Regions from separate parts of the Methylophilus sp. 3sh_L genome, predicted to be linked through region 2. Evidence: predicted binding sites of a transcription regulator. Region 2 holds the regulator's gene; each other region holds the start of a gene.
The links. Region 2 encodes FliA, which starts transcription of late flagellar genes. Its sites were predicted from a motif close to CTAAAGTTNNCNNAAANNNTGCCGATANNA; they were not measured.
Positions count from the first base shown of each region.

Region 1 (10,437 bases), on a different contig from region 2:
TAGTCATTCAGTTTTTGTACTGCGCCTGTCAAAGTCGCCTTATCCAGCGCTTCGGTAGGTTTTTGCTCGCCACTGGCTTCTGCATATTTCACCAGTTTCAAGCTATTTACTGCGGGCACACTCGTTAATGTGCGGTTACCGCCAACACCATCCATAGATTGAGTCATGATGCTGCTCCTCTGCTTAGCCTAAAATCCACAGAGGAAGGCCCCTGTGGATATGATTCAAGTGTCTTGAGAATTAACCTCTCAACAAGCTCATTACACTGTTAGGCAACTGGTTGGCTTGGGCCAGCATTGCTGTGCCTGCTTGTTGCAGAATCTGGTTACGAGTCATCTTCGCAGTTTCTGACGCAAAGTCTGCATCCGTAATCCGGGATTTCGCTGCAGAAATGTTTTCCACGTTCACTTGCAGGCTGCTCACAACGGCTTCAAAACGGTTTTGGTAAGCACCCAGGCTAGCACGGGATGTGTTCACCGCATCCAGTTGCGCATCAATCGCTGTAATCGCTGCTGTCGCGTCAGACACGGTGGAAACACTGCCACTCACAGAAGCCGCAGTCACTGCACTCACCTGCAAGGTGTCTGCAGAGCCAGAACCAATCTGGAAGGTGTAGCCAGAACCACCAAATACGTTTAAACCGTTAAACTGGGTGGAGGTACTCAAGCGGCTGAGTTCTGAAGTCAGCTGCGTAAATTCTGTGTTCAGGTTGGCACGGTCACCAGAACCGTAGCTGCCGTTGGCTGCCTGTACAGCTAGTTCACGCATACGTTGCAGGGCGTCTGTCGCTTTGGACAAACCACCTTCTGTCACTTGCAGGTAAGAAATCGCATCGTTTGAGTTACGAATCGCAACATCACTGCCACGGATTTGTGAATCCATACGGGTCGCAATCGCCATCCCCGCTGCGTCATCCTTGGCGCTGTTGATACGCAAGCCAGAGGACAAACGCTGAATGGATTGATTCAAGCCTGTTTGCGAAGCATTCAGGTTACGCTGTGCATTCAGTGATGCAATGTTGGTATTAATTACAGAAGCCATGTTAAATCTCCTTTAGAGTCGTATATCCAAATTAGTGTCAAATCGGCATGTCACATCAACGTTGATACACTTGTTACCACATGTTTGCTATTCAGCGTTGTTATTACTTTTATCGACCTCACCTGAAATTTCTTTAATCCTGCTGTTTAAAATTTCGGTACGATCAATCATGCACTTGAAACTATTTACGACTCCTTCCGGAAAAACTTTAATCTCAATCTATTAATAGCAAATTCAAGCCGTGCGAAATCACCACTACGCCAGTCCCAGCCTAGTCTCAGTGTCCACACGTCCTGGTTTATTCCCAATACGCAAGCAATCTCTTTTATCTCACTCTGATCTCATAGCGATCCATACAATACTGCCAGTTTCACGGTATTCCATTCGTTTAGCGGTACACCAACATGCCTACTTTACCGTAGTCAAGCCAGCATAATTTGGTAAAACAACAGCGTTTTTACCTGCTTATCCTGAAAGACAATGTGTAGCTATCGTGTGAAGCACCGCTAAAACAGACAATAGCGCATAGAAATTTGGCGATTGATTTTCAGACCTTAAGAAAACCGCAGGCGGCCTTCTGGTAGAGAAGTAAAGGGGAGTCAAAAAAAGAAGAAGCAACTGCTGCTTGTTGATGATCGGTACCATATGCAAACACGCCATAAAAATGACTTGTAGGCAGGCATTAATGCTTATAGCTAAGACGAAAACTGCCACTTGGAAGGATGGCTAGGCGGAAACTGTCGTCGTGTTAGTAAAAAACGGGCACTTGTTTGCACAAGTGCCCGCCATTGATTCTAGTGTCTTGAGAATTAAGCGCTCAGAATTAACCTCTCAACAAGCTCATTACACTGTTAGGCAACTGGTTGGCTTGGGCCAGCATTGCTGTGCCTGCTTGTTGCAGAATCTGGTTACGAGTCATCTTCGCAGTTTCTGACGCAAAGTCTGCATCCGTAATCCGGGATTTCGCTGCAGAAATGTTTTCCACGTTCACTTGCAGGCTGCTCACAACGGCTTCAAAACGGTTTTGGTAAGCACCCAGGCTAGCACGGGATGTGTTCACCGCATCCAGTTGCGCATCAATCGCTGTAATCGCTGCTGTCGCGTCAGACACGGTGGAAACACTGCCACTCACAGAAGCCGCAGTCACTGCACTCACCTGCAAGGTGTCTGCAGAGCCAGAACCAATCTGGAAGGTGTAGCCAGAACCACCAAATACGTTTAAACCGTTAAACTGGGTGGAGGTACTCAAGCGGCTGAGTTCTGAAGTCAGCTGCGTAAATTCTGTGTTCAGGTTGGCACGGTCACCAGAACCGTAGCTGCCGTTGGCTGCCTGTACAGCTAGTTCACGCATACGTTGCAGGGCGTCTGTCGCTTTGGACAAACCACCTTCTGTCACTTGCAGGTAAGAAATCGCATCGTTTGAGTTACGAATCGCAACATCACTGCCACGGATTTGTGAATCCATACGGGTCGCAATCGCCATCCCCGCTGCGTCATCCTTGGCGCTGTTGATACGCAAGCCAGAGGACAAACGCTGAATGGATTGATTCAAGCCTGTTTGCGAAGCATTCAGGTTACGCTGTGCATTCAGTGATACAACGTTAGTATTAATTACAGAAGCCATGTTAAATCTCCTTTAGAGTCATATATCCAATTAGTGTCAAATCGGCATGTCAGATCAACGTTGATACACTTGTTACCACATGTTTGCTATTCAGCGTTGTTGTTACTTTTATCGACCTCACCTGAAATTTCTTTAATCCTGCTGTTTAAAATTTCGGTACGGTCAATCATGCACTTGAAACCATTTACGACCCTTGCGGGAAAAACTTTAAATGACTGAAAATAGAGGCGCGTCCTAATGCGCTTGGAAGAATGCGCGCACCAAGCTAATCACGCGGTCAACGGCCTCCAAGGAGAGTTGAGGCCCGATGGGCAAACTCAAGGCCTGGTTTGCATACTGCTCGGCATGGGGAAAATCCCCTTCCTTCCAGCCAAGCGCTTGGTAAGCTTGTTGCAAATGCGGGGGGACAGGATAATGAATCAGGGTTTGAACCTTGTTTGCCTGCAACCACGCTTGCAAGGCATCGCGTTGCGGGGTGGTAATGACAAACAAATGCCAGATGCTTTTTGCCCAAGCCGGAGAATTTGGCAGTTGTAAAGGCAACCCTTGCAAGCCCTCTAAATATCGCTGCGCTAACACTTGTCTGCGCGTATTCCATTCATCAAGCCTCGAAAGCTTGACCGATAGCACAGCAGCTTGCAAAGGGTCGAGACGGCTGTTGACGCCAGGTTCCAGATTGTAATATTTCACCGCAGAACCATAATTGCCCAGTGCGCGTATGCGCTGCGCCAGAGAGTCGTGCTGTGTGGTGACCGCACCACCATCCCCCAAAGCCCCTAAATTTTTACCAGGGTAAAAGCTCCAGGCGACGGCATCCCCATGCGCACCAACACGCTTCTCCCTGACAGCGGAGCCATGTGCTTGTGCAGCATCTTCCAATACCAATAAGCCATGCTGCTTGGCCAGCGCGCAAATCGCATCCATGTCAGCAGGAATGCCATATAAATGGACGGGCAAAATCACTTTGGTTTTAGGCGTGATTTTTGCCTCAATGGCCGCTGCATCTATATTAAACTGCCCGGCACTAGGCTCAATCGGCACGACGGTTGCGCCGACGGCGCTCACAGCCAGCCAAGTTGCAATATAGGTGTGAGAGGGCACAATCACCTCATCCCCTGCCCCAACATCCATGGCGCGCAGGGCCAAGGTCAGTGCATCCAGGCCATTCCCTACCCCCACGCAATGTGCAGCGCCGGTATAGGTAGCAAACTGCGCTTCAAATGCGTCCACTTCCGTCCCGCCGATATACCAGCCTGAGCGCGTTGCTCTTAACAGCGCAGCTTCTATCTCTGAAGCTAATTCATCATAAGCGGCTTTTAGATCAAGGAAAGGAATCATGTATGGCACCCAATAATGTGAATAGACCAAAAGAGAGAGCAGGCGTGTCACCACGCACCAGTCACTTAATATATCTTATCCGGCAATTTAAATTGAGAAAAACAACACGGGTTTTACCAGCCTATCCTCAAGGCTAGTGTAACAACAGCATATTGAGAGAATTAAATAACAAATGGCGGGCCTTTGTCTTGGCAAAGGCCCGCCATCTTAATAAGCACAGCTATCTAGAAAATGACTTAAACTGAAACTATGTTAGGCTTACCCTTTAATCAGTGACATGACACTGTTAGGCAACTGGTTAGCTTGGGCCAGCATCGCAGTGCCTGCCTGTTGCAGAATCTGGTTACGGGTCATCTTCGCAGTTTCAGCCGCAAAGTCTGCATCCATAATGCGGGATTTCGCTGCCGACACGTTCTCTATATTGACTTGCAAGCTGCTGATCACCGCCTCAAAACGGTTTTGATAAGCACCCAGGCTCGCACGTGACGTATTCACTGTATCCAATTGCGCATCAATCGCTGTAATCGCTGCTGTCGCTGCTGATGCAGTAGCCACGCTACCAGACACTGAAGCAGCAGTCACCGAACTTACCTGCAAAGTATCAGCGGAACCAGAACCAATCTGGAAGGTGTAGCCAGAACCACCAAATACGTTCAAACCGTTAAACTGGGTTGAAGTACTCAAGCGGGTTAATTCCTGCGTCAACTGCTGGAATTCTGTATCCAAGTTAGCACGGTCGCCAGAGCCGTAGCTACCGTTAGCTGCCTGCACCGCCAGTTCACGCATCCGTTGCAAGGCGTCAGTGGCTTTAGACAAGCCACCTTCTGTCACCTGCAGGTAAGAAATTGCATCGTTCGAGTTGCGGATCGCTACATCGTTACCACGGATCTGGGAGTCCATCCGCGTTGCAATCGCCAGGCCCGCCGCATCGTCTTTGGCGCTATTTACGCGTAAACCTGAAGACAAGCGTTCAATAGATTGATTCAAACCACTTTGAGAGGCATTTAAATTGCGCTGGGCATTTAATGATGAAATATTGGTATTAATGACTGCACCCATGTTAAGTCTCCTTAATGTACAAAAATATCGAGCTTCATGCTAAGTCTTAATGCCACACTCAAGCTCTTCAATCCGTTTTAAATTAATCTGATTTCGCACATTCTCACTCAAGTTCAGCCAACACTGGCCGTTATAGTAAGAACGTTGCGTCAAGTTAAGAATCACTTTATCGCAGCCCCTGCTAATTGATTTCAGCGAATAGAAAGCGGTTTTGCCGCCATTTCTACAGATACGCCTGTCTACAGATTAAGAAACAAAAGGTTCCCGCTCAAGACACGGCCTCAAGAAGGCACGGTTTGCTTCTATCCATACAAATTAACGTACAAATCCACGCATATTCGCCTTAATAAATTGCTTTTAAGTCCGATATAAATACAGAACACGCTCAATTAATGCGAAGGGGGATTTTCATGCAACCGTTTCTGGATTTGAATCATCTGACTAAAGGAATGCATCACTTTCAAGATGCAAAACCTTTCCGCCATGCCGTCATCGATCATTTCTTGAATCCTGAATTGGTGAAAAAGATTGCACGCGAATTTCCAGAGTATGACTCTTCGCGCTGGTTTCACTACCAAAACGAGATCGAAGACAAAAAAGCATTGAATGACTGGAATGCTTTCCCTGCGCTGACCTATGCGCTGTTCCAGACACTGAACTCGGCCCTGGTCATAGACAAACTATCTGAAATCGTCGGCACCCAGTTATATGCTGACAATGGCTTGCACGGCGGCGGCTGGCATATTCACGGCACTGGCGGCAATTTGAATCCGCACCTGGATTACTCCATTCATCCCAAATTAGGTTTGCAGCGCAAAATCAACATCATTATTTATGTGTCGGAGCAACTCAAGCCATATCATGGCGGACATTTGGGTTTGTGGAGCCACGATGCAGAGCAAAATCAGCCTGGCGAACTGCTAAAAGAAGTCTGCCCCAAATTTAACCGTGCCGTGATTTTTGATACGACTCAGAACTCCTGGCACGGCATGAGCCGTCCACTGACCCAGCCTTATGGTGTTTATCGCAAGAGTCTGGCCGTCTATTATTTATGCGAGCCACCGGTGGACGCAGATCCGCGTGGCAGAGCCTTGTTTGCACCGCGCGAGCATCAAAAAGACAGTGCAGAAATTGCTGACCTGATCCGTATGCGCGCCAATGTATCCACCTCAAGCGAGGTTTACCGCAAAAACAAAAAACCTGCTAAACAACCGACCGAGCCTTTACCAGTCGCTGGCACCGTCAGCCACTCATAAATACATTTTCCACGTCATAAAAACAAAGGCGCATCAAATCAATGATGCGCCTTTTTTAATGGTTAAATATTTTGAATTCAGATATTGGCAGAACGTGGCAACTCAAGCAGCCCAACGTGCGCGCATGAAATCATCATAACGGCGGAAATAATCCCCTTCATCATATTTTTCTGAAGCCAGGCACATCAATACTGAACCAGATGAGAAGTTATCAATTTCACGCCAAATCATCGGGCAGATATACAAGCCATAATAAGAACGGGCTAAATGAAATTTTTTCTTATCCTTGCCATCATCCAGGGTGATATCAAAACTACCAGACATGGCGACAATAAACTGATGCAAGTTCTTGTGCGCGTGACCACCACGCTCCGCCCCTCCGGGAACATCATAGACATGGTAGACGCGCTGAATCGCAAATGGGATCTGATTATTACTTTCAATAAATGTGAGGTTGCCATGCGGGTCATGGACTTTAGGCAACTCAATAATTCTGCAATGTTCTAGTGGCATACACACACCTGCTCTATCTCGTAACTCAACCCACTATACGATAGGCATGCACGAATTAATTCAACTAATAAAGCCTGGAAAAGGCAGCATTTATCTTCAGTAAGGTGACAGGCTCGCCTCACGACCAAATAACGCGTAGTGAATTGATCGCCACGACACCATGATCTATGGCGAGTCCGTGGATTGATGTTTAAGCAGGCAGTGTTTCCTCAACTGTTTCAGCTTCTGCGTCCAGGCGGGTTTCTGCATAGTACAACCCTTGAATGACCTGATCGTTAAGTGAAGTGGCAAAAAAGCCGCTCGACATTGCGAGTAAAGCAATCTCAGGATGCAGCGCAGCCACGGTTTGCTGATCTTGTTCCCAAGCATCCCGTGCCGCCTGATCAGGCACCAGAAATCCACCCGGGATACGTTTGATGGCCGCAATCACTGGTTGCGCACCTGCAGCAATCATGTTCATGGCCGCCAATTCTGCCAGTAACTTCTCAACGATGAATGCGTCCGAATCATTCTCACCGTACAACTGTTTGAAATAATTCTGGTTAAACTCAACCACAATATTCATATCTTCGTCTTGTTGATCAGCACATGCCGTCTGATTTGTAATCCGATAAGCACATTTATCCATATCTAGGACATGCAAAATCGTATACACATCACGGATATCCGCTTTTTTAATGCGCAGAAATAGTACTGCAATCGGCGATTTAATCTCTTGCACTATGGTAGGCTGTTTCCCCAGTGCCTTGAGCAAAGCGGCTGGCGCACCGGTCCAGACCAAATGGCCACCTTCAATAGGACCACTCACGGCCCCCTCGCCTAACTGTAACTGCCATCCACCGTCATTTTTTTCTACTGTTTGAATCGCTTGTTGCACATAGGTGATATTGGGATGACTTAGTACTTGTTGTTTGACTTGACGGCAAATGCCACCGACCGCCCCTTGCTTGGGATAATGGAATACGGTGGGTTGCAGGGGTACCGATTTTCCCTGAAAGCTGGCCAGCAATGTCTCTGGGTAGAAGAGTGGTAACCAGGCGACACGATGATAACGTGCCAGCATTTTGTCGGCTGTCACGCCTTGTGCCTTCATCAGGTAAGGAGCAATGATATGGTCATGCATGGCTTTACCATGATTGGCAAGGGAAGCCGTCAGGTAATCCAGTGTATGGTAACGAGCACCATTGGATTTTTCGCGCGCATGAATCTCTGCAGCAGGTAATTGCTGCAACTCTTGAATACTTTGCTCGGCAAAAGGCAACTGACTAAAGGTATGGTAGCTATTACTCAATACCACATCGTCATAAGCCTTGTTCTGCAACCACATTTTTGGCATGTCAAACTGATGCAAGGGCGCATACTGCAGCGCCCAGGCATGCACGATATTCATAAAGCGGCCCACATCATTACGTAGCTTTGGGTTATAGCTGGCTAAGGTACTGTTTTGCGAGAGATAGCCATCCAGCTCAAACTTGACTAAACCCGCATCAAACATCACGCCGTCAATCTCCAGTCCGGCAAAGTAACCGCCCAATGGTCCACCAGGATTGACCAAGGTCACCTTTTTGCCTTGGCGCGCCAACTCTAATGCCGCGACCATTCCAGCTAAAGCATTCCCTACAATCACAGTTGTTTTAGTATCCATTTTCAGTCCTCAAGTTTGAGATTGACATAAATTTCAGAGCCGTTTTCAGGAAAATGCCGGGCCAATCGCCACAAGCCATCCAGCATTTCCTGCGTCAGCAAGCCTTGTTGCATCAACGTCATCATTTGGTGATGGGTAAACGGCTTCACCAAAAAAGAGCCTGCTTCAAGCACTTGTAATCCTAGTTCTTTTGCCAGTGCTTTTAATTGTTTTAAATCAAAGATACGTGGCTGATTAAATGACTTTTGCAGTGCAGACTGCGCGTAGACACTATCCATCAAGCCCATCTCCACGGCAAGCAGGCGGTGCATAGACAATGCATTCGGTACATTGATATGAATCACCGTATTTTGATCTGCCAATGCTTTGGCACTAGCTAATAATGCTTTCGGATCTGGCACCTCATGCAACAGGCTGCTAAGCAGGATCAAATCATATGCCGGGTCAGGTTTGCCCAGATGGCTGCTTTCAAGAAACGACTCTATCACTTGTGCACCTGCTAATTGCGCAGTATCTTTTCTGGCTTTTTCTGCAAACTGCGGGCCAGGTTCAACGATGGTCAGGCTTTCAAAGTCTTGCCAGTGATTCGCAATGGTATCCCAACCGCAACCTACCTCTAGCACATGTTTGGGTTGATATTTTTCAAACAACTCTAGCAAGAGTTTTTTGCGATAGCGCGCCTGAATCACTTCAAAGTCGCTGGCACTATAAGCTTGCTCATAAGCCGAGATCGCCTGTTTTCGTTGGTCATCATGCATCATACACAATCCATTTCCAGCCATTGCAAGGTCGTCGTGCGGCCACCAAACATTTCCTTTTGCGAACACAAGCCCTCATTAAAACTTAAGCCATTGTGGCAGGTAGAAATACCGAAATTAAAATAAGGCTTATCAGCGTAGACTTCGCTGATGAGTGTTTCCAGTAATAAATCCACCGCCCCCACCTCTCTTGCCACCGGACTAGGCGCAATGTATTGCGTGTGCGCAACCCGGCCAAAATCGAACATGACGACTCCAGCAATCGGCTGCTCCTCTAGATAAGCCATATATAAACTGATTTCAGGGCAGCGGCTGGCTAGCAGTGATATCTCTTGCAGACTGTGCGTGGGACTGGTGCCATGTCGGGCTTGCAAATTATCAGTGAGTATCTGCCAACAACTGGCGTAGTCATCACTTTTTCTAATCGTGACCCCTGCTTTAGTCGCTTTGGACAATGCATGCTTACGGCCTTTTGATAAGCGCAAGCGTGACTCCTGCATAATGGTGGTTGATACATCCACACGCATGGTCCTGGCACCAAGCCTAAACAAGGCATACAAGTCCTCTTCACTGGGCATGCTGTGATAAATATGCGGAACAGGCTTATAAATAAGCTTTTTAACCCCCATGGCTGCCCAGTAATCCCGTAACTGCTCGAACAGGGCTTTCACATCTGCCGCCCCCAGACGTGCACTCATGACCAAACCACCAAAACTCAAACCGCCATGACTGACGATGGTGTCACCGTCGCGGCTCGCCGGCAACATGGCAAGTGCTTGTCCTTCCTTTTCTATCCACAAAGAAGCATCTTGAAAACGGTCAGCGTGATAATCCATGTAGCCTCTTTTGAAAAAGAAGGCCCCATTCCGGCTCTGTGCCAAAAACTGGTCCCATGCCAAGTGCTCTTGCTGATAAGTCCGGATATCCATACTAGTGACTCATTTTCCCTAATACCTCTTGATAAGCGCTCATGGAACAAGCCTGCTCATAGTAGGTACGCGCCGCTTTTGCATACTTCGAATGATCAGCTCTTAGAACTTTTAAACCTGCCACAAAAGTCTCTATGTCATGCCAGTAAATCGTCTCAGGGGCATGGCTGCCAACGTTAAGATGACGCGGGCAATCCAGGGCTTTAAACGCCAGTAAAGGATAGCCTGCCCCCTGTGCTTCAATATCCGACTTAGCGCCCATAATAGGGGCAGA
Region 1 is NZ_JBKOUF010000006.1:27,094-37,530, reverse strand. It holds gene ACIDF8_RS11500 (flagellar protein FlaG) at 1-167, opposite strand, end outside; gene ACIDF8_RS11495 (flagellin) at 241-1,041, opposite strand; gene ACIDF8_RS11490 (flagellin) at 1,865-2,665, opposite strand; gene ACIDF8_RS11485 (DegT/DnrJ/EryC1/StrS family aminotransferase) at 2,900-4,003, opposite strand; gene ACIDF8_RS11480 (flagellin) at 4,262-5,062, opposite strand; gene ACIDF8_RS11475 (2OG-Fe(II) oxygenase) at 5,473-6,318, shown strand; gene ACIDF8_RS11470 (sugar 3,4-ketoisomerase) at 6,421-6,831, opposite strand; gene ACIDF8_RS11465 (NAD(P)-binding protein) at 7,022-8,476, opposite strand; gene ACIDF8_RS11460 (class I SAM-dependent methyltransferase) at 8,479-9,237, opposite strand; gene ACIDF8_RS11455 (GNAT family N-acetyltransferase) at 9,234-10,070, opposite strand; gene ACIDF8_RS11450 (tetratricopeptide repeat protein) at 10,165-10,437, opposite strand, start outside.
Region 1: the regulator FliA is predicted to act here: its motif matches at 1,149-1,178, upstream of ACIDF8_RS11495 (flagellin).

Region 2 (10,437 bases):
GACATAGTTTTGGTTCAAGTCGTAGCTATTGACGATGTATTGACCGCCGCAGCAATGACACACTTTAGTGGTGAGCATTTTGCTCTCAATGAAACGAACCAAGGTCCAAGCGCGTGTCAGTGACAATACAGGCTCATCTTTATTTTCGGCTTCGGGGCTCTGCACTTGTTGCATATACAGGGTATAGGCTTTGATAATCGCCTGAATACCATCTACCCCAGCGTAATCCACCATAAAGCGATAAATGTTGTAGAAAATGGAGGAGTGAATGTTTGGCTGCCAGGTCAAGAACCAGTCGGTAGAGAATGGCAACATGCCTTTTGGAGGAGAAACGCCTTTCATCTCTTTGTACAGCTTGATCAGGCGCTCACGTGACAATGTGGTTTGCGATTCGAGCAACTGCAGGCGTGCGCCCAGCTCAATCATTTGCATTGCCAGTTGAATTTGTTCTGCTTCGTTCACTACACTCTTCTTTTGCATGATATCCTCTTTTCTCTTTCTAATCGCCGGGTGGTTTAAGCCACGCTGGTTACACGGTGGAGTCTGCTGCCTGGGCTGACATCAATACTGCAGTATGCAGATGGGCTTGGGCAGGGTCTTTGGCATAGCTGGTCAACATTCCCAGGATTTCGCTGTCGTCAAAGCGGAAGCGGGTCAACAGCATGTTGGTGTTACAGAGTTTGAGTAATTGCAGGTTGGTCAGATTTTCGAGCAGATCTGCGATTTCCTTATTAATCCCCAGGCGGAAGATCGCAGTGGCTTTGTCAGCACGGATCAGTTGTTGCGCCAACATCAGGTAGTTCAAGTTGGCATCCTTGATTTCAGCGAGTAAATCGTTTTGCATGTTCATGATCTTTTCTCCGTTTTTTTGCGTTAATTTAAGTCCGCCTGAGCGTTAGGCGTACTTTGCGCGCAATCATGAACTGCAACAATCAGGGTTTGTCGGTTTATTTTGTAAGACAGACGAAAACGGCCGTGTAGGAGTTTGTCTTACAAACCCCTACACGGCATTCTTCACTCACAATAATATCAATAACTTATCGCTTAAACCTAAAGTTAAGCTAAAAGTTCGTTATGTGCAGTCTGTCAGCATTTTTTGATTTCCAATTCAAAAATTAATTCAAGTTTTCTTGTTGTATTCCGTAAACAATGACTTTTATTCGTTTTTTGCGGTCAATTTTTTCGGCTAGATACAATTCGCGTTATTCCGGTTAACGTCCCCACTGAATAAAACTTTAGGGTGAAGACACAAAAAAATTTTATAAATTTGATAAGTCACTGTTTATAAATAAAAAATAATTTTATGTTTTACACCCCTTAACAACAAACAATCTGCAAGTGATAGAAAGCGGTCAAATAGCCCTTTTATTCCCAACTTAAAAAAAACTTCATCTAGCCAATAATCACTCACAAGACACACGACATGGCGTGGTGTGCAAACCCGAAACGAGTGAAAGACATGGCAGCTGAAGACAGCGATATGGAAAAGACCGAGGACGCGTCCCCCAAGCGATTGGAGAAGGCACGCGAAGACGGCGATGTTCCCAGGTCGCGGGAGTTGGCAGCTTGTGCAGTCCTGTTCACCAGTGGCATTGCCATCATGATGATGAGCAAGCCCATGGGTGAAGCCATGAAGAATGTATTACGCCAAGGCTTGACGCTGGATAGAGCGATGGCCTTTGAGCCTCAGTTGTTGATTGTGCATATGATTAAAGTGGTAGAGCAGGCAATGTGGGCATTTTTGCCTCTGGCCGTAATTGTGGTCGCGGTTGCCATCGCCTCCCCTATTTTGGTGGGTGGGTGGGTCATGTCACAAAAATCACTGGTCCCTAACTTTGGCAAGCTCAACCCCATGAAGGGGATCACTAACCTGTTTTCCAAAAACTCGCTGGTCGAGTTGGTGAAATCAATTGCCAAAACAGCGCTGGTTGGGTCGGTTGGCTATAGCCTGGTCAAAAAAGACTTACAGCCGATGCTGGGGTTGTCCAATATGCCGCTGGAAAGTGGTATCAGCACGGTCAGCGACTTTATGGTCACCGGCTTTCTGACGCTGGCCTCAGCGTTGGTACTGATTGCAGTGATTGATGTGCCCTATCAGCTCTATCAATATGCGCAAAAACACAAGATGACCAAACAGGAGCTCAAGGATGAGTCCAAAGAGTCTGAAGGTAGCCCTGAAATTAAAGGCCGCATCCGTCAGCAGCAACGTGAAATGGCCCGCAGAAGAATGATGAGCAATGTGCCTAAGGCAGATGTGGTCGTGACTAACCCGACCCACTATGCCGTGGCCATCAGTTATAAGGAAGGTGAAAATGCCGCCCCTGTAGTAGTGGCTAAAGGCGTGGATGTGCTTGCGCAGAAAATCAAGGAAATTGCAGCGGAACACCAGGTGATGACACTGGAATCTCCAAAACTGGCGCGGGCTTTGTATGCCCATGCCGAGCTGGAGCGGGAAATTCCACAAACATTATATGCGGCTGTGGCACAGATTCTGGCTTATGTGTTTCAACTGCGCGTATTCAAGCAACATGGCGGCATCCGCCCTGTGGTCCCCAAGGATGTGCCAGTGCCTGACGCGCTGGATCCACATGCATTGGTGGCAGCGCCTGCCACAGCAACAGACATTGAATAACTAAGTAAGTGATTAAACAAGCAGTTTGAGGAGTCATCGAGATGAATAACTGGCAACAATTAATGGGAAAAATGGACGGCCGCGCAATCGCCGCGCCACTCATTATTGTTTTGCTATTGGCAATGATGATCTTGCCACTGCCAGCAATCATGCTGGATGTGTTTTTCACCTTTAATATTGCCCTGTCTATCCTGGTATTGATGATCGGCCTGCAAACCACCAAACCACTGGACTTCATCGCCTTCCCTACCGTGTTGCTGATGACGACCATGTTGCGCTTGTCACTTAACGTCGCCTCCACTCGTATCGTGCTGACTGAGGGCCACGCTGGTCCAGATGCCGCAGGTAAAGTGATTGAAGCCTTTGGCCACTTCCTGATTGGGGGCAACTATGCGGTCGGGATTGTGGTGTTCGTGATCCTCACCATCATTAACTTTACCGTGATCACCAAAGGTGCGGGCCGGATTGCCGAAGTGGGCGCACGGTTTACCTTGGACGCGATGCCCGGTAAGCAAATGGCAATTGATGCAGATTTGAACGCGGGCTTGATTGGTGAAGATGAAGCCCGCCGCCGCCGTAAAGAAGTGGGCCAGGAGTCTGAGTTTTATGGTGCGATGGACGGTGCCAGTAAGTATGTACGTGGTGATGCCATCGCCGGTATCCTGATCATTATCATCAACATTGTCGGCGGGTTGATTGTCGGCATGGTGCAACATGACCTGAGCTTTGGCGATGCGGTGAAAAACTACACCCTGCTGGCGATTGGTGACGGCCTGGTCGCACAAATTCCTTCGCTGGTGATTTCCATCGCCGCCGGTGTGGTGGTTTCACGCGTGGCCAACAATGAAGATATCGGTGGCCAGCTGATTACCCAACTGTTTGAAAATCCACGCGTGCTGACCATCACCGCCGGCATTATTGGCGGGATCGGCCTGATTCCAGGCATGCCTCACCTGGCCTTTTTGGGCTTGGGCGGTTTGCTGGGTGGCATGGCCTATTCAGTTAAACAAAAACAGGAAAAAGCCAAACAGCAGGCCGTCATTGAACCACAGCCAGACGATAAACTGGCCCCCGCCAGTGAAGCGGAAGAAGCCACCTGGAATGATGTGCTGCCTGTAGATACCATCGGCCTCGAAGTGGGCTACCGTTTGATTCCGCTGGTCGATAAAGGCCAAGGCGGTGAATTGCTTAAACGTATCAAGGGGATCCGCAAGAAATTTGCCCAGGAAATCGGCTTTCTGGCGCCGACTGTACACATCCGTGACAACCTGACCTTGAAACCAAACGCTTACCGCATCACCATGAAAGGCGTGGAAATGGCCACCGGTGAATCTAACTATCACCAAATGCTGGCGATTGATCCAGGTGCGGTGACGGGTGAACTTGATGGCACCCGCACCACTGATCCGGCTTTTGGTTTACCTGCTGTATGGATAGACCCAGAGCAGAAAGAGTATGCACAAAGCCTGGGCTATACCGTGGTTGACCCTGGCACCGTGATTGCCACGCATTTGAACCACATTATTTCACTCAATGCGGGTGAATTGCTTGGCCGCCAGGAAGTACAGCAATTGCTGGATCACATGAGTAAAGAGTCCAGCAAACTGATTGAAGAAATTGTGCCCAAAATGATCAGCCTCTCCACCTTGCAAAAGGTTTTGCAGAACCTGCTCAACGAAGGCGTGCATATCCGTGACATGCGCAGCATTCTGGAAACATTGGCTGATCATGCGCAATATAGCCAGGACCCAAATGATCTGACCGCCATGGTCCGCATCAAGCTGGGCCGCGCCATTGTGCAAGACCTGTTCCCCTACAGCAACGAAATCACCGCCATGACCCTGGATGGTCAATTGGAAAAACTGTTGTTGCAGGCCATGCAAAATAACCAGTCCAGCCAAGGCGTGATTGAGCCGGGCATTGCCGAAAGACTGTCGCAAGAGACCGAAATGGCCGCCAGACAGCAAGAACAGATGGGCTTGACGCCAGTCCTGTTGGTCGCCGGCCCTCTCCGTCAAGCATTATCCAGATTTTTAAGAAGAACCGTCCCGCACCTCAGAGTGTTATCCCACGATGAGTTGCCAGACAACAAATCGATTCGTGTCACCAGTTTAATCGGAGCGCAGTAATATGAACATCAGAAGATTTTTTGGCAAAAATGCACGTGAAGCCCTGGCCCAGGTCAAGCAGGCCTTGGGAGAAGATGCCATTATTGTTGCGAATCGTAGTGTCAACGGCGGCACTGAAATCATGGCCATGCTGGAATCTGACATTGATGCCAAACCCAGCCAGGCGTCAGGTGAACCAGGCACGGAACAAGCCCGCAGCCTGCTGGATTTTGTCAGTGCCAAAGAACAACCCCGCCCGCCCGCACCGGCACCCCGTGTCGTTCAGCAGCCAGCCGCGCCAATCCCTGAAGAGGCCAATGTTAATGAGTCCGCCATCATGGACATGCTCAAGCAACATAGCGAACAACAGGAACAGGCCTATCAGCTGGCAACACAAACCCTGGAAGAGAAAATGCAAGGCATGATGGTGGAAATGCGCCAGATGCGCAGCCACTTTGAAACACAGATGAGTGCTATGACCTGGCAACATCATTTGCAACATAGTCCGGCCAAATCTAAAGTGCTGGGCACTTTGCTCGCAGCTAACTTCAGCGCTTCTCTCTCCCGCCAGATTGCTGAAAAAATGCCTAACCATATCGATGTGAACAAGGCACCGATGTGGGCCAAAGAAGTGATTAGCCGCAACCTGCACACGCTTGACGATGAGGATGCGTTGCTGGACCGTGGTGGCATTTACGCCTTGGTCGGCCCAACTGGCGTCGGCAAAACCACCACCACCGCCAAATTGGCTGCCCGTTATGTGATGAAGCATGGGACCCAGAACTTAGGCCTGATCACCACCGACAGCTACCGCATTGGTGGTTACGAACAATTACGTATTTACGGCAAGATTTTGGGGGTCATGGTACATGCCGTGAAAGATGAGGAAGACCTCAAAATCGCCCTCAATGAACTCAAAAACAAGCATATGATCCTGGTGGATACGGTAGGCGTCAGTCAGCGTGACCAGGCAGTGACTGAGCAATTGTCGATGCTAAGCCGTGCGGATAGCCCGATCCAGAAACTGTTGTGCCTGAATGCCACTTCTACCGGTGACACGCTGACCGACGTGATGCGTAGCTATAAAAAACATGATATCGCGGGCTGTATCGTCACCAAACTGGATGAAGCGGCAGCGATTGGCAATGTGCTGGACGTATTGATCCGTGAACGCATGCGCTTGTTTTACACCACCAGTGGCCAACGCGTGCCAGAGGATATCGAGCTGGCAGATAAGCAAGCCTTGGTCGAGCGCGTGTTGACTCCGCATCAGGCCAGCCTGCCTTATCAATACCTTGATGAAGAATTGCCCTTGGTGATCTCCAGCATGATGCAAACCGCCAGCCAGGAGCAGCCACATGTTTAATTACCGTGACCAGGCGGATGGCTTGCGCCGTATCATGGCCAAAACCTCTGCCCGCATCATTAGTGTGATCGGGGCGAACGGGCAACCTGCGAGCCAGTGGGTGCGCCAGCTGGCAGCCAGTATGCTGACGCCAGAGCAGCGTTTTCTCCTCGTACATTCGCACCGCCAAGCTGCCATGACGCATTCCTTGCAAGGCATTGCCGTGCAACGCCAGGCCATTAAGCGTGGCATTTTCAAACATCCGCAAGGCTACGACCTCACCTGCTTGGGTGAAAATGACCTGTTAACCTCGCCTTTATCTCAAGATTTAAAAGTGCAACTTAACGGTATAGTGGAGCAACTTGCGTACGATTACGACACCGTGATGATTGAAGCCCAACTGGATAGTCAAGACTATAGCCTGATGCTGCCGGTCATTGCCGAGCATGAGTTGATCATACAAATGGATAGAAGCGACGACGCCATCAAGTCTGCCTATGCCACCATCAAGCATATTAGCCAGCGACACGGCCAGATCCCGTTGGGCGTGGTCGTGACAGATGCTAACCAGGATCAAGGCAAGCAATACTTTATGCGCTTAAACCAGGTGTGCAAACAGTTTTTAGGGCTCTCACTGGACTTTATTGGGGCCATGCCTGCGCAAACAGGCGTGGTAAATGCGAACAGTAGCGCCCGCCCAGCGACAGAAGCCAGTAAACAGCTTTCCAGCACCCTCGCGTTTAAAACCGTCGCCCATCGTCTTGAACAACAACGGATTTCCATGCCATCCATGGCTGTTGCCTAAAGTCAAAGAGGAAGAACATGTATACCGCTAAAGGCACGACTCAAAATACCGACCAGATGCTAAAACAGCATAGCGGCCTGGTCAAAAAAATGGCGTATCAAATGAAAGCCAAACTCCCCTCATGTGTGGAGCTGGACGATTTGGTGCAAGCGGGCATGATCGGCCTGATGGATGCAATACAGCGCTACGAAGATACGCATGGGGCACAGTTTGAAACTTATGCCTCGCAACGCGTGCGTGGCGCCATGCTGGATGAGCTACGTGGCGCAGACTGGCTGCCTCGCGGCATCCGTAAAAACATGCGTGATATTGAGTTGGCTGTGCAGCAGCTGGAACAAAAGCTGGGCCGTCCGCCAACTGAATCCGAAATCGCCAAGCACATGAATTTTAGCCTGGAAGATTACTATGATATTTTGAGCGACTGCCAAGGTCACCAGCTCATTTATTACGAAGACTTTCAGGATGATGATGGCAGTGAGCATTTCCTAGACCGTTATGTCGACGATGACAGCAGCGACCCGGTCAAATCCCTGCTCGAAAGTGATTTCCGCGAGGCACTGATTGAGTCTATTGATAATTTGCCTGAGCGCGAAAAAATCCTGATGGGTTTGTATTACGAGCAAGAGCTGAACCTGAAAGAAATTGGCGCGATCATGAATGTGTCTGAATCACGGGTTTGCCAGCTTCACAGCCAGGCCGTAGCACGCTTGCGCGCCTCCATGCGTCAAAAAGCCTGGACCGGGGTTTCCTGATGGACTGGGGTAGCCTGGCCGGACTGCTGATTGCGATCGGCGGCCTGGTCCTCGGCCAAGTCATTGAAGGAGGACATCTTAACTCCCTCATGCAACCTGCCGCGTTTGTGGTAGTCATGTTAGGCACCATAGGCGCAGTCTTGCTGCAAACCGAGCTCAAACTGTTTATCAAAGGCTTGCGCATGCTCAAGCTGGTATTTGTGCATCCACAGGATGACCGCAAAAAGCTCGCTACCAAAATCAATCAATGGAGCCAGCAGGCGCGTAAAGAGAGTGTGTTGTCACTGGAAAGCCACATCAAACGCGAACAGGATCCGTTTGTGCGCAAAGGCTTGCAATTGCTGGTCGATGGCACGCCCCCTGACCGTATTCGCGAAGTCTGTGCCATTGATATGTACTACTATGAACAGCAAGAGCGCGAAGCGGCCAAAATCTGGTCAGCCGCTGGTGGCTATGCACCTACCGTAGGTATTTTGGGCGCGGTGCTGGGCCTGATTCATGTCATGGAAAATCTGTCTGATCCGAGTAAAATCGGTAGTGGCATCGCAGTGGCATTTGTCGCCACCATTTATGGCGTGGCCTTAGCTAACCTGGTATTCCTGCCCATCTCTAACAAACTCAAAGGCCATGTCCAGCATGAGATGTCCAGGCGTGAAATGTTGCTCAATGCCTGGGTCTCAATTGCACGCGGAGACAATCCCAAACTGGTCAGTGAACGGCTGGAGTCTTACCTGCACTTGAGGCAATCGTGATGTACAGACGCCACAAGCATGAGGAGGATGACGAGAGCCATGAACGCTGGCTGATCTCTTACGCAGACTTTATCACCCTGCTGTTTGCGTTTTTTGTCGTCATGTATGCCACCTCCACCATTAACCTGAATAAATACCGAGCGCTCTCCAGCTCAGTGGTCTCAGCGTTTCAAGGGGAAATGGGGGGCACCGGCCAGCCACAAAATAGCACGCCTGGCTTGCCAGCACCCGGATTACAACCCTCTGGCATCCAGCCTCAAAAAGGACAAAACCCAGGCGCGGTGATGAAGCCTTTGCCGCTCAGCTATTTGTATCAGGAAAAAAAACAGCGGGATCTGGAAAAAATCCGTGCCATGGGTCAACAGCTCTCTAATACCTTGGCAAACTGGATAGAGCAAAAACAGGTGACGGTTTACCTGTCAGATCTGGGGGTTGAAATGGATATCTCTAATAGCCTGCTGTTCCAGAACAATCAGGCCGTCTTGACCCCACAAGCCAGCCAGGTGCTGCATATTATTAGCGCCCAATTAAAAAATGAATACCGTACTATCCAGATTGAGGGGCATAGCGACAAACATCTATTCAGCGGCACACCAGAGGCAGAGAGTAAACGCTGGGCGCTGACGGCAACCCAGGCCGCCCGCGTCGCGGCCACCCTGGTGAGTGACGGCATTGCAGCCAAACGGCTATCCGCATTGGGCCTAGCAGAAACGCGGCCAGTGTCCAGCAGTGACAATAGTCTGGCCCAGTCGCTCAATAGCCGCATCACCTTACGTATCCTGAGTGCAGAAAGCAGCGAGCAACTCACCAGCAATCTGGCAAACCGTCAGGAAATTTCGCCCGCCGAAGCACCAGCCACCCCAGACCTATCGGTGACGCCTGTCACCTTGCCGGCTGCGATTATTGAAAAAACCACACGTCAGCCCTAAACGCTGTAAGGCACTAGCGCCTAAGCTGCTTTAGCAAAAATACTATGATTAAACTAAAGCCTCTTGCAGCCATGCATTAAAGGCAGTGATAGGCATAGGCTTGCCAAACAGGTAGCCCTGATAGCGACGACAGCCATTGTTAAACAATAGCTCTAGTTGTTCAGGCGTTTCCACCCCTTCGGCAATCACGCCCAGATACATACTCTGCGCCATCGCGATAATAGTACGCACTATGGTGCGGTCATGACTGTCGGTGACAATATCACTGACAAACGAACGGTCAATTTTGAGTTGGTATAACGGTAATTTTTTGAGGTATTGCAAGGAAGAATAGCCGGTACCAAAGTCATCCAGTGAAAATTGAATCCCCAATTGACTCAGTTCGGTCATGATACGGACGGCATCATCGACATTCTCTAGCAGCAAGCTTTCCGTCAGCTCCAGCCGAAGTGCGTTAGGGTTGATTTGATGCCGCTGCAAACAAGCTTTGACCATGTTAGTAAAATTGGCCTGGCGGAACTGGCGCGCACTGATATTGACCGATAAGCTGAGCTCACGCGTTTTTTGTGAGCGCTGCCAAAGCGAAATTTGCGCACAGGCTTGATCCAGCACCCACTGCCCGATCTCAACAATCAGCCCGCTACTTTCGGCGACGGCAATGAATTCTATGGGTGAAATCAGCCCCCTGCTTGGATGCTGCCAGCGCAGTAAAACCTCGGCGCCGAACGGTCGACCAGTATGATCAACCTGCACCTGGTAATAAGCTTCCAATTGCTGCTGGGCAATTGCTTCACGCAACTCGGCTTCCAGCCTGGCTTGTGCTGCTATTTCAGTTTGCATGCCAGGCTCATACATACACGCATGGTTACGGCCAGACTGTTTGGCTTTATGCAGGGCAATATCCGCGGCTTTCACATGGTCCGTATCTTCCATGTCTAACCCGCTAAAGGTGCATAAGCCCATGCTGGCGGTCACTGGCAACTTTTGCCCTGCAACGATAAATGGCCGCTGCAGTGTTTTAGCTAATTTGCGCTGCAAGGCCCACACCTGCTGCGCGGCTTTGTCTTTTTGAGTCGCCAGTCCGGAAAGCAAAATCAAAAACTCATCCCCTCCC
Region 2 is NZ_JBKOUF010000004.1:182,980-193,416, reverse strand. It holds gene flhC (flagellar transcriptional regulator FlhC) at 1-480, opposite strand, end outside; gene flhD (flagellar transcriptional regulator FlhD) at 530-850, opposite strand; gene flhB (flagellar biosynthesis protein FlhB) at 1,460-2,632, shown strand; gene flhA (flagellar biosynthesis protein FlhA) at 2,674-4,761, shown strand; gene flhF (flagellar biosynthesis protein FlhF) at 4,763-6,106, shown strand; gene ACIDF8_RS10360 (MinD/ParA family ATP-binding protein) at 6,099-6,890, shown strand; gene ACIDF8_RS10355 (RNA polymerase sigma factor FliA) at 6,908-7,642, shown strand; gene ACIDF8_RS10350 (flagellar motor protein) at 7,642-8,394, shown strand; gene ACIDF8_RS10345 (flagellar motor protein MotB) at 8,394-9,323, shown strand; gene ACIDF8_RS10340 (putative bifunctional diguanylate cyclase/phosphodiesterase) at 9,372-10,437, opposite strand, start outside.

Region 3 (10,437 bases), on a different contig from region 2:
ACCGTCGCGCCCTCAGAGATCCGGCCTACGCTTAAATGGTTAATCTGCGTTTGGCTACCGTTGGCAGAGGCACCGACACCACCGACTACCAGGTTACCTTGCGCCATGGCATAAATCTGTCCATCCGCCCCTTTGAGCGGTGTCATTAACAGGGTGCCGCCACGCAAGCTTTTGGCGTTACCCATTGAGGAAACGGTCACATCCAAGGTTTGTCCAGGTTGTGCAAAAGGGGGCAGGGCACTGGTGACCATCACGGCAGCAATGTTTTTCAGCATCAGGTTAGTGCCTGGCGGTATGGTGACCCCGAGCTGGTTCATCATGCTGATAATACTTTGGACGGTAAATGGGGTTTGTACGGTCATGTCACCGGTACCATCCAGGCCAACAACCAGGCCATAGCCAATCAGCTGGTTGCTACGCACGCCCTGGATGTTGCTGATGTCTTTGATCCGTTCTGCGTGGGCATTATCGGTGTTGACGATGGTCGCGCTGAGCAATAACAGCATGCACAACAGTTCTTTTCTGTAGTCATAAAATGACCGTAACAGCGTGCGTGCGTTGCGGGGGCGTGTTTGTTTCATCATGTGTGCCCCTTACAGCGGGATCATGCTAAGAAAGAAGCGGGAAAACATCGACAAGACTTCTGCCGCATCCATTTTGCTATTGGTCCGGTATTCGATCCGCGCGTCGGCGACCTTGGTTGACACCACTTGGTTACCAATCGTAATCATGTCTGGGTTTACAACGCCAGAGAAGCGGACATACTCGGTGCCTTTGTCAAAGCCAATTTGTTTTTCGCCGCTGATGACCAGGTAACCGTTAGGTAAGACATCCACGACGGTCGCCGTCACAGAACCACTGAAAGTATTACTCGCATCTGCAGTCGCTTTATCTTTAAAGGAGAGGGCAGAGCTTGCATTAAATGAAGCTTTAGGGACGTTGTGCCCAAATAAACCAGTGACGCCAGCTGTAGTGGCACCGTCTTTAGTCTGCTCATTGTCAGTGGCCTTGTTGGCAGTGGTGTTCTCTGTAATCAAGACGGTCACCATATCGCCGACATAGCGTGGACGGCGGTCCTCAAACAGTGGGCGGTAGCCGCCGCTATTAAAAATGGCCCCTTCGGTACGGGTATCAGGACGTACTGCTGCGACCCGTGGCGTTTCGGGCTTTTGGACAATGGTGGATGGTGTAATGGAACAGCCATTCAACAACTGGGAAAATGCCAGACAAAGTAATAAGCTCATGATCGTTCTATTCATCATTTCAGTCACCCTCAAAAGGGATTAAAGCTGCGCCAGTTTTTGCAGCATCTGATCCGAAGTCGTGATTGCCTTGCTGTTAATCTCATAGGCGCGTTGTGTCTGGATCATGCTGACCAGTTCTTCCACCACGTTGACGTTCGAAGTCTCTACATAGCCTGAATTCAATAAACCCGCGCCATTGGTGCCTGGCGTGTTTACGCCAGGGTTACCAGAAGCGGTCGTTTCCACATACAGGTTTTCGCCTTTGCCCTGCAAGCCAGCCGGGTTAATAAATGTCGCCAGCTGAAGTTGGCCAATCTGTGTGGTTGCGGTCGAGCCAGGGGTGGTAATTGAGACCACGCCGTCACGGCCGATGGACAGGCTTTGTGCATTGGCCGGAATGCTAATCGCCGGTTGTACCGGATAGCCACTGGCGGTCACCAGCTGCCCTTGGCTATCTACCTGGAAAGAACCGTCACGGGTATAAGCCGTGGTGCCATCTGGCAACAGAATCTGGAAAAACCCTTGGCCCTGAATGGCAACATCCTTGTCATTGCCGGTTTGTTGCAAGTTGCCCTGAGTAAAAATGCGCTCAGTAGCCACTGGCTTAACGCCTGTGCCTAGCTGCAACCCACTTGGCGCCTGGCTTTGCTGCGAGGTTTGTGCACCGACCTGACGCAGGTTTTGGTAGAGCAAGTCTTCAAATACAGCGCGTGATTTTTTAAAGCCACTGGTACTGACGTTGGCCAGGTTGTTTGAAATCACGTCCATCTGCATTTGTTGTGCATCGAGACCGGTTTTGGAAATCCATAATGAGCGTATCATCGTTCACTCCTTGGGCATTGAGCCATGTTCATAGTGTCATCTTAGTCCTGGACTTAGCCATTCAAACCAAAGAGTTGATCCGCTTTTCCGGCGTTGTTTTGAGCGTTATCGAGCATCTTCATTTGCATCTCAAACTGCCGCGCCAGGCTGATCATATTGACCATGGTATCGACGACATTGACATTGCTGCTTTCAAGGGCGCCGCCAACCAGCGTGACATTGGCATCTGCCGGGGCAGGTTGACCATTGGTGGTCACAAACAAGCCGTCTGCACCCCGTTTAAGACTAGACTCTGGGGGATTGGCCAGCTTGATCCGGCCAATGATATTGGTGGCACCAGGTGCGGTCAGGTTATTGACGCTGGAGACGGTGCCATCCTTGGCAATGGTAATGGTGACATCTGGCGGAATGCTGATCGGGCCACCATCGCCCATGACATTTAAGCCGGATTCGGTTTGCAATTGCCCGTTTTGGTTGATTTTGAGGGAGCCGTTACGTGTATAACCTTCTGAGCCATCGGCGCGCTGTACCGCGATCCAGCCTTCGCCTTGCACGGCGACATCGAGGTCGCGTCCGGTTTGCTGAATGCTGCCTGCGGCATAATTGGTGCCTACAGTAGCATCCACCACAAAGGCACGGGTGGGTAGGCCATCGCCCAGAATCGGGACCGCCCTGAAGCTGTCAATCTGCGCTTTAAACCCGGTGGTACTTGCGTTGGCTAGGTTGTGCGCAGTGGTCGCCTGCTGTTCCAGGATATGTTTAGCGCCAGTCATGGCGGTGTAAATCAGACGGTCCATAGCGACTCCTTCATTCAGTCAATATTCAGCCATCAACACTCAATTAACGCATGTTCACCAGGGTTTGCAGCACTTGGTCTTGCGTTTTGATGGTTTGTGAGTTGGCCTGGTAGACGCGCTGCGCCATAATCATGTTGACCAATTCGGCAGTTAGGTCGACGTTAGAGTCTTCCACCGCGGAGGATTGCAATACCCCCAGGGTGCTGCTACCAGGCGCGCCAATCAAGGCTTCGCCTGAATCATAGGAGGATTGCCATTGGTTGCCACCCAGTGAGCGCAAGCCATTCGGGTTGACAAAGTTGGCTAACACCACGCGGCCCAGGGCTTGCGATTGACCATTGCTGTAACGGCCCACAATAATGCCGTCGCTACCAATGCTGAAGTTAGCAATCCGGCCTGAGGTATAACCGTCCTGGGCTAACTTGTTGACACTAAAACCAGAGCCGTATTGTGTACTGGCGGTGTAATCCAGTTTCAGGTTGACAGCACCGGCACCGCTTGCAGGCGTAAAGCTCACATTCAGGGCACTAGAGTTGGTCGTGTCATAAGCGCCTGAGGTGGTAAATTTAATCGTGCCCGTTGCAGTATATGGGTCTGCAGCATTGGCTTTGGGCGGAACCACACTGCCGTCAGCAGTGGTGTATGTTGTCCAGGTATTGGCAGCTGTTTTAACAAAGTAATTCTGCACTGTATGGCTATTGCCTAAGGCATCATAGACCGTGATCGAAGTCGAGTTGGTATAAGTGCTGGCATCCGAAGGGTTAAATGGCTTGACTGTTTGATCAATGACATCGCTGTCTGAGTTCAGGTTGAGCTTGCCGGTGACCTGGGTCGATGTTTTTGGCGGCAGGTCGCTGGTGTTAATTTGAATATCCACTGGTGAAGAGCCTTCCAAGTTGTCAGCGCTGTTGCCTCTGAGGCGCTTGCCTTCACTGTTGACAATATACCCATCTTTATCCATCTCAAACTGGCCATTACGTGTGTAGGTCACGACGCCGTTCTGGCTCATAATGAAAAAGCCGTTACCGTTAATGGCAACATCCAGTGTATTGTTGGTATTGGTGATATTGCCCTGCGTGAATTCTTGAGCCACCTTGGCCAGCTTGGTACCAATCCCGATTTGCGTCGCACCGCCACCATTCAATGAGGCGGCATACACATCCGAAAACTTGGAGGTGGATTGCTTAAAGCCCACAGTGTTGGCGTTGGCAACGTTGTTACCAATTACCGACAGTTGTTGCGAGGTGGCATTTAAACCGCTAAGACCTTGTTGAAAACTCATGCTATTTCTCCTTGCGTAAGATTACATTCTGTGGGGCTTTAGAATACTTCAAGCACATCAGCCAGCGCGACGTCTTTGCCGGTACTTAAGTTCAGCTTGGATGTGCCATTCATTTGGGAAACACTTTGCACCTGGGCCAGACTGAGTGGGGTGCTGGTTGTTTTCGCATCGCCCAGTGTGGCGGTTGTTTCAAACGTATAGGTGCCAGTAGGGGCAGGCTGGCCGCTGGCATCTTTTCCATCCCAGGACAAGGCATTGATGCCAGTGGCTTGTTTGCCGAGGGTGAGTGTTTGTACTACGGCACCGGCGCCGTTTTTAATGGTCACGGTCATGCTGTCGGCTCCATTGGGGATATTCACACCAAATAATGCGCCTTTTTCCCCGAGTTCCATGCTGTTGCCTGCAGACAAGATGTTGCGGCCTATCATGCTGGTGGCCTGGTAAGACTGGCCCATTTGCACATTGTTGATCAGACTGGTCATGGAATCATTCAGTTTGTTAATCCCGGTGACCGTATTCAGTTGCGCCATCTGACTGGTGACTTGCGCGTTATCCATGGGGTTTAGCGGGTCCTGGTTTTTCATTTGTGTCACCAGCAGCTTCATAAAACGGTCTTGCGCATCATCTGTATTTGAGGCTGTCTGGCGATTGTTCACCGTATTCAATAAGTCCTGGGGTACTTGATTGTTAGTATTCACCGTGGTCATACGAAATTCCTTTCTGCAGGTTATTGACCAATATTGAGTGTTTTAAGCAACATGGTCTTGGCCGCATTCATGGTTTCCACGTTGTTTTGGTAAGCTCTGGAGGCGGAGATCATATTCACCATCTCTTCCGTCACGTTGACGTTTGGCATGGTGATATAGCCTTCGTTATTTGCCATCGGGTGTTTAGGGTCGTAGACCATTTTGCCCGGGCGGTTGTCTTCAATCACGCTGTCAACCGCGACGGTACTGGCGTTCTGGTTGGCTGCATCTTGTACGGCCTTGAACACGACCTGTTTGGCCTGGTAGGGTTTGCCATCAGAACTAACCACACTGTCCGCGTTAGCCAGGTTGCTGGCTACGGTATTCAGACGCATGGATTGTGCGCTCATGGCAGAGCCGGAAATCTTGAATACATTAAATAAAGACATGTCAGTACTCCTTACTCAATTACTGGCCATTGATTGCTGTCAGCATTTTTTTGATCTGGCCCGTGATCATGGTTAAGCTTGCTTCGTAACGGATGCCGTTATCAACATAAGCATTACGCTCAGCATCCATATCCACCGTATTACCGTCTACAGAAGCTTGCGTCACAGAACGGAACAATGGGTCGCCAGGGCCTGCATAGCCTTGATTCGGTTGGCCTTGCATATGTCCTGAGTCGGTTTTTTGCAGTCCGCGTGTTTCTGTCCCTGCGCTACTGCTGGGTTGCAAGGCCGCTTGCATGGCAGACTTAAAGTCGATATCGCGCGCCTTGTATTGCGGTGTATCCGCATTAGCGATGTTTGATGCCAACAGCTCTTGACGTTCATTGCGCACACGCAATGCCGTCTGATGAAAATTCAGTGCGGCGTCTAATTTGTTGATCATCGTTGATTCCTTTCACTTGCCTTAATCTCTGGCTTTAATCTTGGGTTGGCGGTAGTTATCGCTTGGCCCCAAACATCTTTATTCAAAAAAATCCTAAAGCTTTGCAAGAGACTGCCGTTAATCCTGATAACTCGTTACATCTTGTTGGTTGAGTCACTTTTACTAGCTATGCCTAGTGTACGCCGCACATTTATGAACAATTTCTGAATTAGATGCGGTAAATCCCCTTTATTTGAGCATTTAGTACTGGACGTTGTGCGTAGAATGAGTGCTCATGAAACCTCGTCTGCTTACATTTTTGTGTGCCATGTTGATCACCCTGACAGGGTTCTTCAACCATGCCTTGCTGGCAGCTGACCGCACGGCTACCGCTGCGACGATTGCTAACCAGCGTGCAACTGAACCTGTGTCCGCAGACATGCACAGCCGCGTCTATCAAACAGCTGTGCAATATGTGCAAAGCCAGACGCAAGGTTATCCGGGCAAAGTCAATGTTGATATCCAGCCATTGGATAGTCGCGTGCGGATTGCTGCTTGTGACATGATGGAAGGCTTTACTGTGCCGGGCTCGCGCTTGTGGGGTAAAACCCACATAGGGGTGCGTTGTCTGCAAGCAGAGAGCAAATTGTGGACGCTCTACGTGCAAGCAGATGTACAAGTATGGGCGGAATATGCTGTCACTGCCGTCCCCGTTAGCCAGGGTGCATTACTGAGCCCGAATGACGTGGTGTTGCAATCCGGGGATCTCAGCAAACTGCCAGCGGGAATTATCACTGACGTGGCGATGCTTGAAGGTAAGCAAGCTGCGTTGAACATGCCACTTGGAACAGTGTTACGGCCTGAGTTGCTCAAATCGAGACCTGTGATTATGCAGGGTCAGACCGTACAGTTAAACAGCCGTGGTGAGGGATTTGTGGTGAGCGCTGACGGAACTGCATTACAAACAGCCAATGCTGGCCAGGTAGTGGATGTGAAAGTCAGCAGCGGTCAGGTGATTAAAGGCGTTGCATTGTCTAGTGGAAAAGTAGACGTTAGATATTAGTGAGACTGGCTACTCTAAACATGAAAAAACGCTTCTCGATCAGAATCTTGAGATAAAAACTATATTAAGAACTAAAGTTCGCTTAAACTATGCCGATAGAACTGTTAATCAATGAGGGTTTAGTCACCCGACAAACTCATATATCAAGGCAGAGGGATAGCATGAACATTTCAGACTCGATTAAGAAACTTGGGATTGGTGTAGATAAACCAGTATTAGATAAAGGCACCAGTAGCAAAAGTGCCGAAAAGACCACCGCATCGGCAACACCTGCCAGCAAAGACAATGTAACGTTGTCCGCGGCTTCGGTGCAGATGCAGTCCATTGAAGCTGGCATCGCCTCGACAGAGGTGTTTGATACCAGCAAAGTGGATGAAATTAAAAGTGCAATTGCGCGTGGAGACTTTACGGTAGACACGGGCAAAGTGGCTGACGGCTTATTACAAACCGTTAAGGACTTAATCCATTCGAAAAAAGGTTGATAGGTATGAATACTGCAAATCGTAACGCGATCCCTCAGATTAGTTTTGAAGCGGATGCCAATCTGGTTGAAGCATTGATTGATGATTTGCAGAATGAACAAAAAGCTTTGGTGAAAGCAGACCTAAACACCATCGAACAGATTATTGATAAACGGGTATCGCTGCTGCAAGCCTTGGGTGAAGCAGCAAAGCAGCGCTACGCTGCCTTATCCGCCGCTGGCTTCGAAGCCAATGAAAAAGGCATGGCCAAATGGCTGGAGTTGCGTTACGGTAATGTCATGGATGCAGCATGGGCAGAGTTTCAAAAAAAACTGGCTCAGGCCAAAGAGCTTAACCGCGTTAACGGTATTCTCATCACCAAGCATTTTCAACGTAATCAGGAAAAGTTAGACGCTATTCAGGGCAAGTCGCCTAATGCCATGCAATTTTATGGCAAGAATGGTCAAACCCATGCTGGACATAGCTCACGCACTAGCTTTGCCGTCTAGCGTCTCCAGACGCTAGAACACATGCCTGCACGCACGATGCATTTGACTGACTCAACAATCTGAATAGTTGAGCTTATTGGTTTTCCAGCCACTCCCAGCGCTCCAGCTTTTCCAGAATCAACGCCTCGATTGCATCCAGTCTTTCCTGCAGTAGTTTTACCTGTTCCGGCGCTTGCTTGTAAATATCCCCTTGTGCAAATTGTGCCTGGATTGCCGTTTGTTCCTGCTCCAACTGTTCGATTTCTGTCGGCAACGCTTCAAGTTCACGTTGTTCCTTAAAACTCAATTTTTTACGGGCGGGTGAGTTCCCTCCCGTCGTTGCACTGGTGGGTTGGCTAGCAGCCGCTAACGGTTTTTCAACTGGTTTGCTTGCAGCCTCACGTTGCTGGCTAAAACGTAGCCAGTCATCATAGCCGCCACTAAATTCAGTTAATTTTCCTTGGCCTTCAAACGCGATTACCTGGGTGACTGTATTTTCCAAAAACGCCCGGTCGTGACTGACCAAAAAGAGGGTGCCAGCATAATCCTGCAGCAGGTTTTCCAGCAGTTCCAGCGTATCAATATCCAGGTCATTGGTCGGTTCATCGAGCACCAGGACATTGGCTGGGCGGGCAAACAGACGGGCCAGCAATAAACGATTACGTTCACCGCCAGACAAAGATTTCACCGGGGAGCGTGCACGTTGAGGGGCAAACAGAAAATCTTCGAGATAACCAATGACATGCGTGCGTGTCTCTCCGATTTGTACATACTCGGAGCCTGGGCTGATGGTGTCCATCAAGGTCGCTTCCGGATTGAGTTGTTCACGCATCTGGTCAAAGTAGGCTACTTGGATATTGGTGCCCAGTTGTACCGTGCCCGCGCTAGGCGCTAACTCACCCAGGATGAGCTTGAGCAGCGTAGATTTACCCACTCCATTCGGACCAAGCAGGCCTATGCGGTCGCCACGCATGATGCGGGTACTAAAGCGATTGATCAGCACTTTTTCGCCAAACGCCATGTGTACATCTTGCAGTTCGGCAATCAATTTGCCAGAGCGCTCGCCCGCATCCAGTTGCAAATGCACCTGACCTTGACGGTCACGCCGTGCTGCACGGTCAAGCCGCAATTGTTCCAGTCTTCTGACGCGGCCTTCATTGCGGGTACGCCGGGCTTCTATGCCTTTGCGGATCCAAACTTCTTCTTGCGCTAAAAACTTGTCGAATTTGGCCTGGTGCTGCGCTTCTACGGTCAGCAACTCTGCTTTCTTGATCTGATACTGGCTATAGTTGCCTGTAAATTCAGTTAAGTTTCCGCGGTCGAGTTCGACAATGCGCGTAGATAGACGGTCAAGAAAGCGGCGGTCGTGCGTAATCAACATCACACTGCCTTGAAAGCCCAGCAGCAACTCTTCCAGCCAGACGATGGCCTCGAGGTCCAGGTGGTTAGTCGGTTCATCCAGCAATAAGACATCGGGCGCTTGCACCAATGCCTGAGCCAATGCGACGCGTTTACGCCAACCGCCAGAGAGTGTTGCAATCGGTGTTTCGGCTTCTAGCCCAAGCTTGGATAATACAGACTCAATGCGGGATTGTAGCGCCCAGCCGTTTTCAGCCTCCAGCTTGTGTTGCAATACTTGCATGCGATCAAGCAGGGCTTGCGTCTCTTGCGCGTGTGACAACTGCACTGACAGTTCGTGATACTCCTTAAGTTGAGTCACGACTGCACCCAACCCCTGTGCAACGGCGGTAAACACATCATGGCTGTCATCCAGGGCTGGCTCTTGCGGCACATAGGCAATCTTGCTCCCTGGGTCGCGCCAAAGTTCGCCATCATCCAGCTTGGTCAAGCCGGCCACCACTTTCAGCATGCTGGATTTTCCGGTGCCATTGCGGCCAATAATGCCGACACACTCCTTGTTATCCAGCTGAAAATTGACTTGGTCCAGCAATGGCACATGACCAAAGGCCAGGCTGGCCTGTTTGAGTGTGATTAAGGGCATATCAGTGTATCTGTTGCGAAGGGGAGGGCAGTTTTTCTAACGTTGACAATGAGGCGCTGTGCGAAGCAGAAGGCGCAGGACGGGTATCAGGTTGATATTCTTCAACCCAACGCTGCAAATCTTGCTTGATTTGAGCTTCTGATAAATGTGGGACAGCAGCAAGCCATTCCAGTAATTGTGTTAGCCAAATAATATCCGCGCTGCGGGCTTGGGCAATCCGCAATTTTTCATGGCTGGTCGGCAAGGTGTTTTCATCATCTGCCAGCAATTCTTCATAAAGCTTTTCACCAGGACGCAAGCCGGTAAACTCAATGCGTATCTCTTGTTCCTGCAAACCAGAGAGTTTAATCATATCGCGTGCCAGATCAACGATCTTGACCGGCGTACCCATGTCCAGCACAAATACTTCACCGCCATTGCCCATAATCGCGGCCTGCAAAACCAATTGTGCTGCTTCAGGAATAGACATAAAGTAGCGGGTGATCTCGGGATGGGTAATCGTGACTGGGCCGCCATGGGCGATTTGCTCGCGAAACTTGGGGATCACACTTCCACTACTCCCCAGCACATTGCCAAAGCGCACCGTAATAAAGCGGGTATGACTTTGCTTGTTTTGCAAGCCCTGACAAATCAGCTCGGCCAGACGTTTGCTGGCGCCCATGACATTGGTTGGATTCACTGCTTTATCGGTTGAGACCAGCACAAAGGTAGGCACGTTGGCC
Region 3 is NZ_JBKOUF010000006.1:60,115-70,551, forward strand. It holds gene ACIDF8_RS11620 (flagellar basal body P-ring protein FlgI) at 1-506, opposite strand, end outside; gene ACIDF8_RS11625 (flagellar basal body L-ring protein FlgH) at 594-1,244, opposite strand; gene flgG (flagellar basal-body rod protein FlgG) at 1,284-2,066, opposite strand; gene flgF (flagellar basal-body rod protein FlgF) at 2,120-2,863, opposite strand; gene flgE (flagellar hook protein FlgE) at 2,907-4,145, opposite strand; gene ACIDF8_RS11645 (flagellar hook assembly protein FlgD) at 4,184-4,852, opposite strand; gene flgC (flagellar basal body rod protein FlgC) at 4,873-5,280, opposite strand; gene flgB (flagellar basal body rod protein FlgB) at 5,300-5,722, opposite strand; gene flgA (flagellar basal body P-ring formation chaperone FlgA) at 5,997-6,764, shown strand; gene flgM (flagellar biosynthesis anti-sigma factor FlgM) at 6,926-7,246, shown strand; gene ACIDF8_RS11670 (flagella synthesis protein FlgN) at 7,252-7,734, shown strand; gene ACIDF8_RS11675 (ATP-binding cassette domain-containing protein) at 7,808-9,715, opposite strand; gene ACIDF8_RS11680 (polysaccharide biosynthesis protein) at 9,717-10,437, opposite strand, start outside.
Region 3: the regulator FliA is predicted to act here: its motif matches at 6,836-6,865, upstream of flgM (flagellar biosynthesis anti-sigma factor FlgM).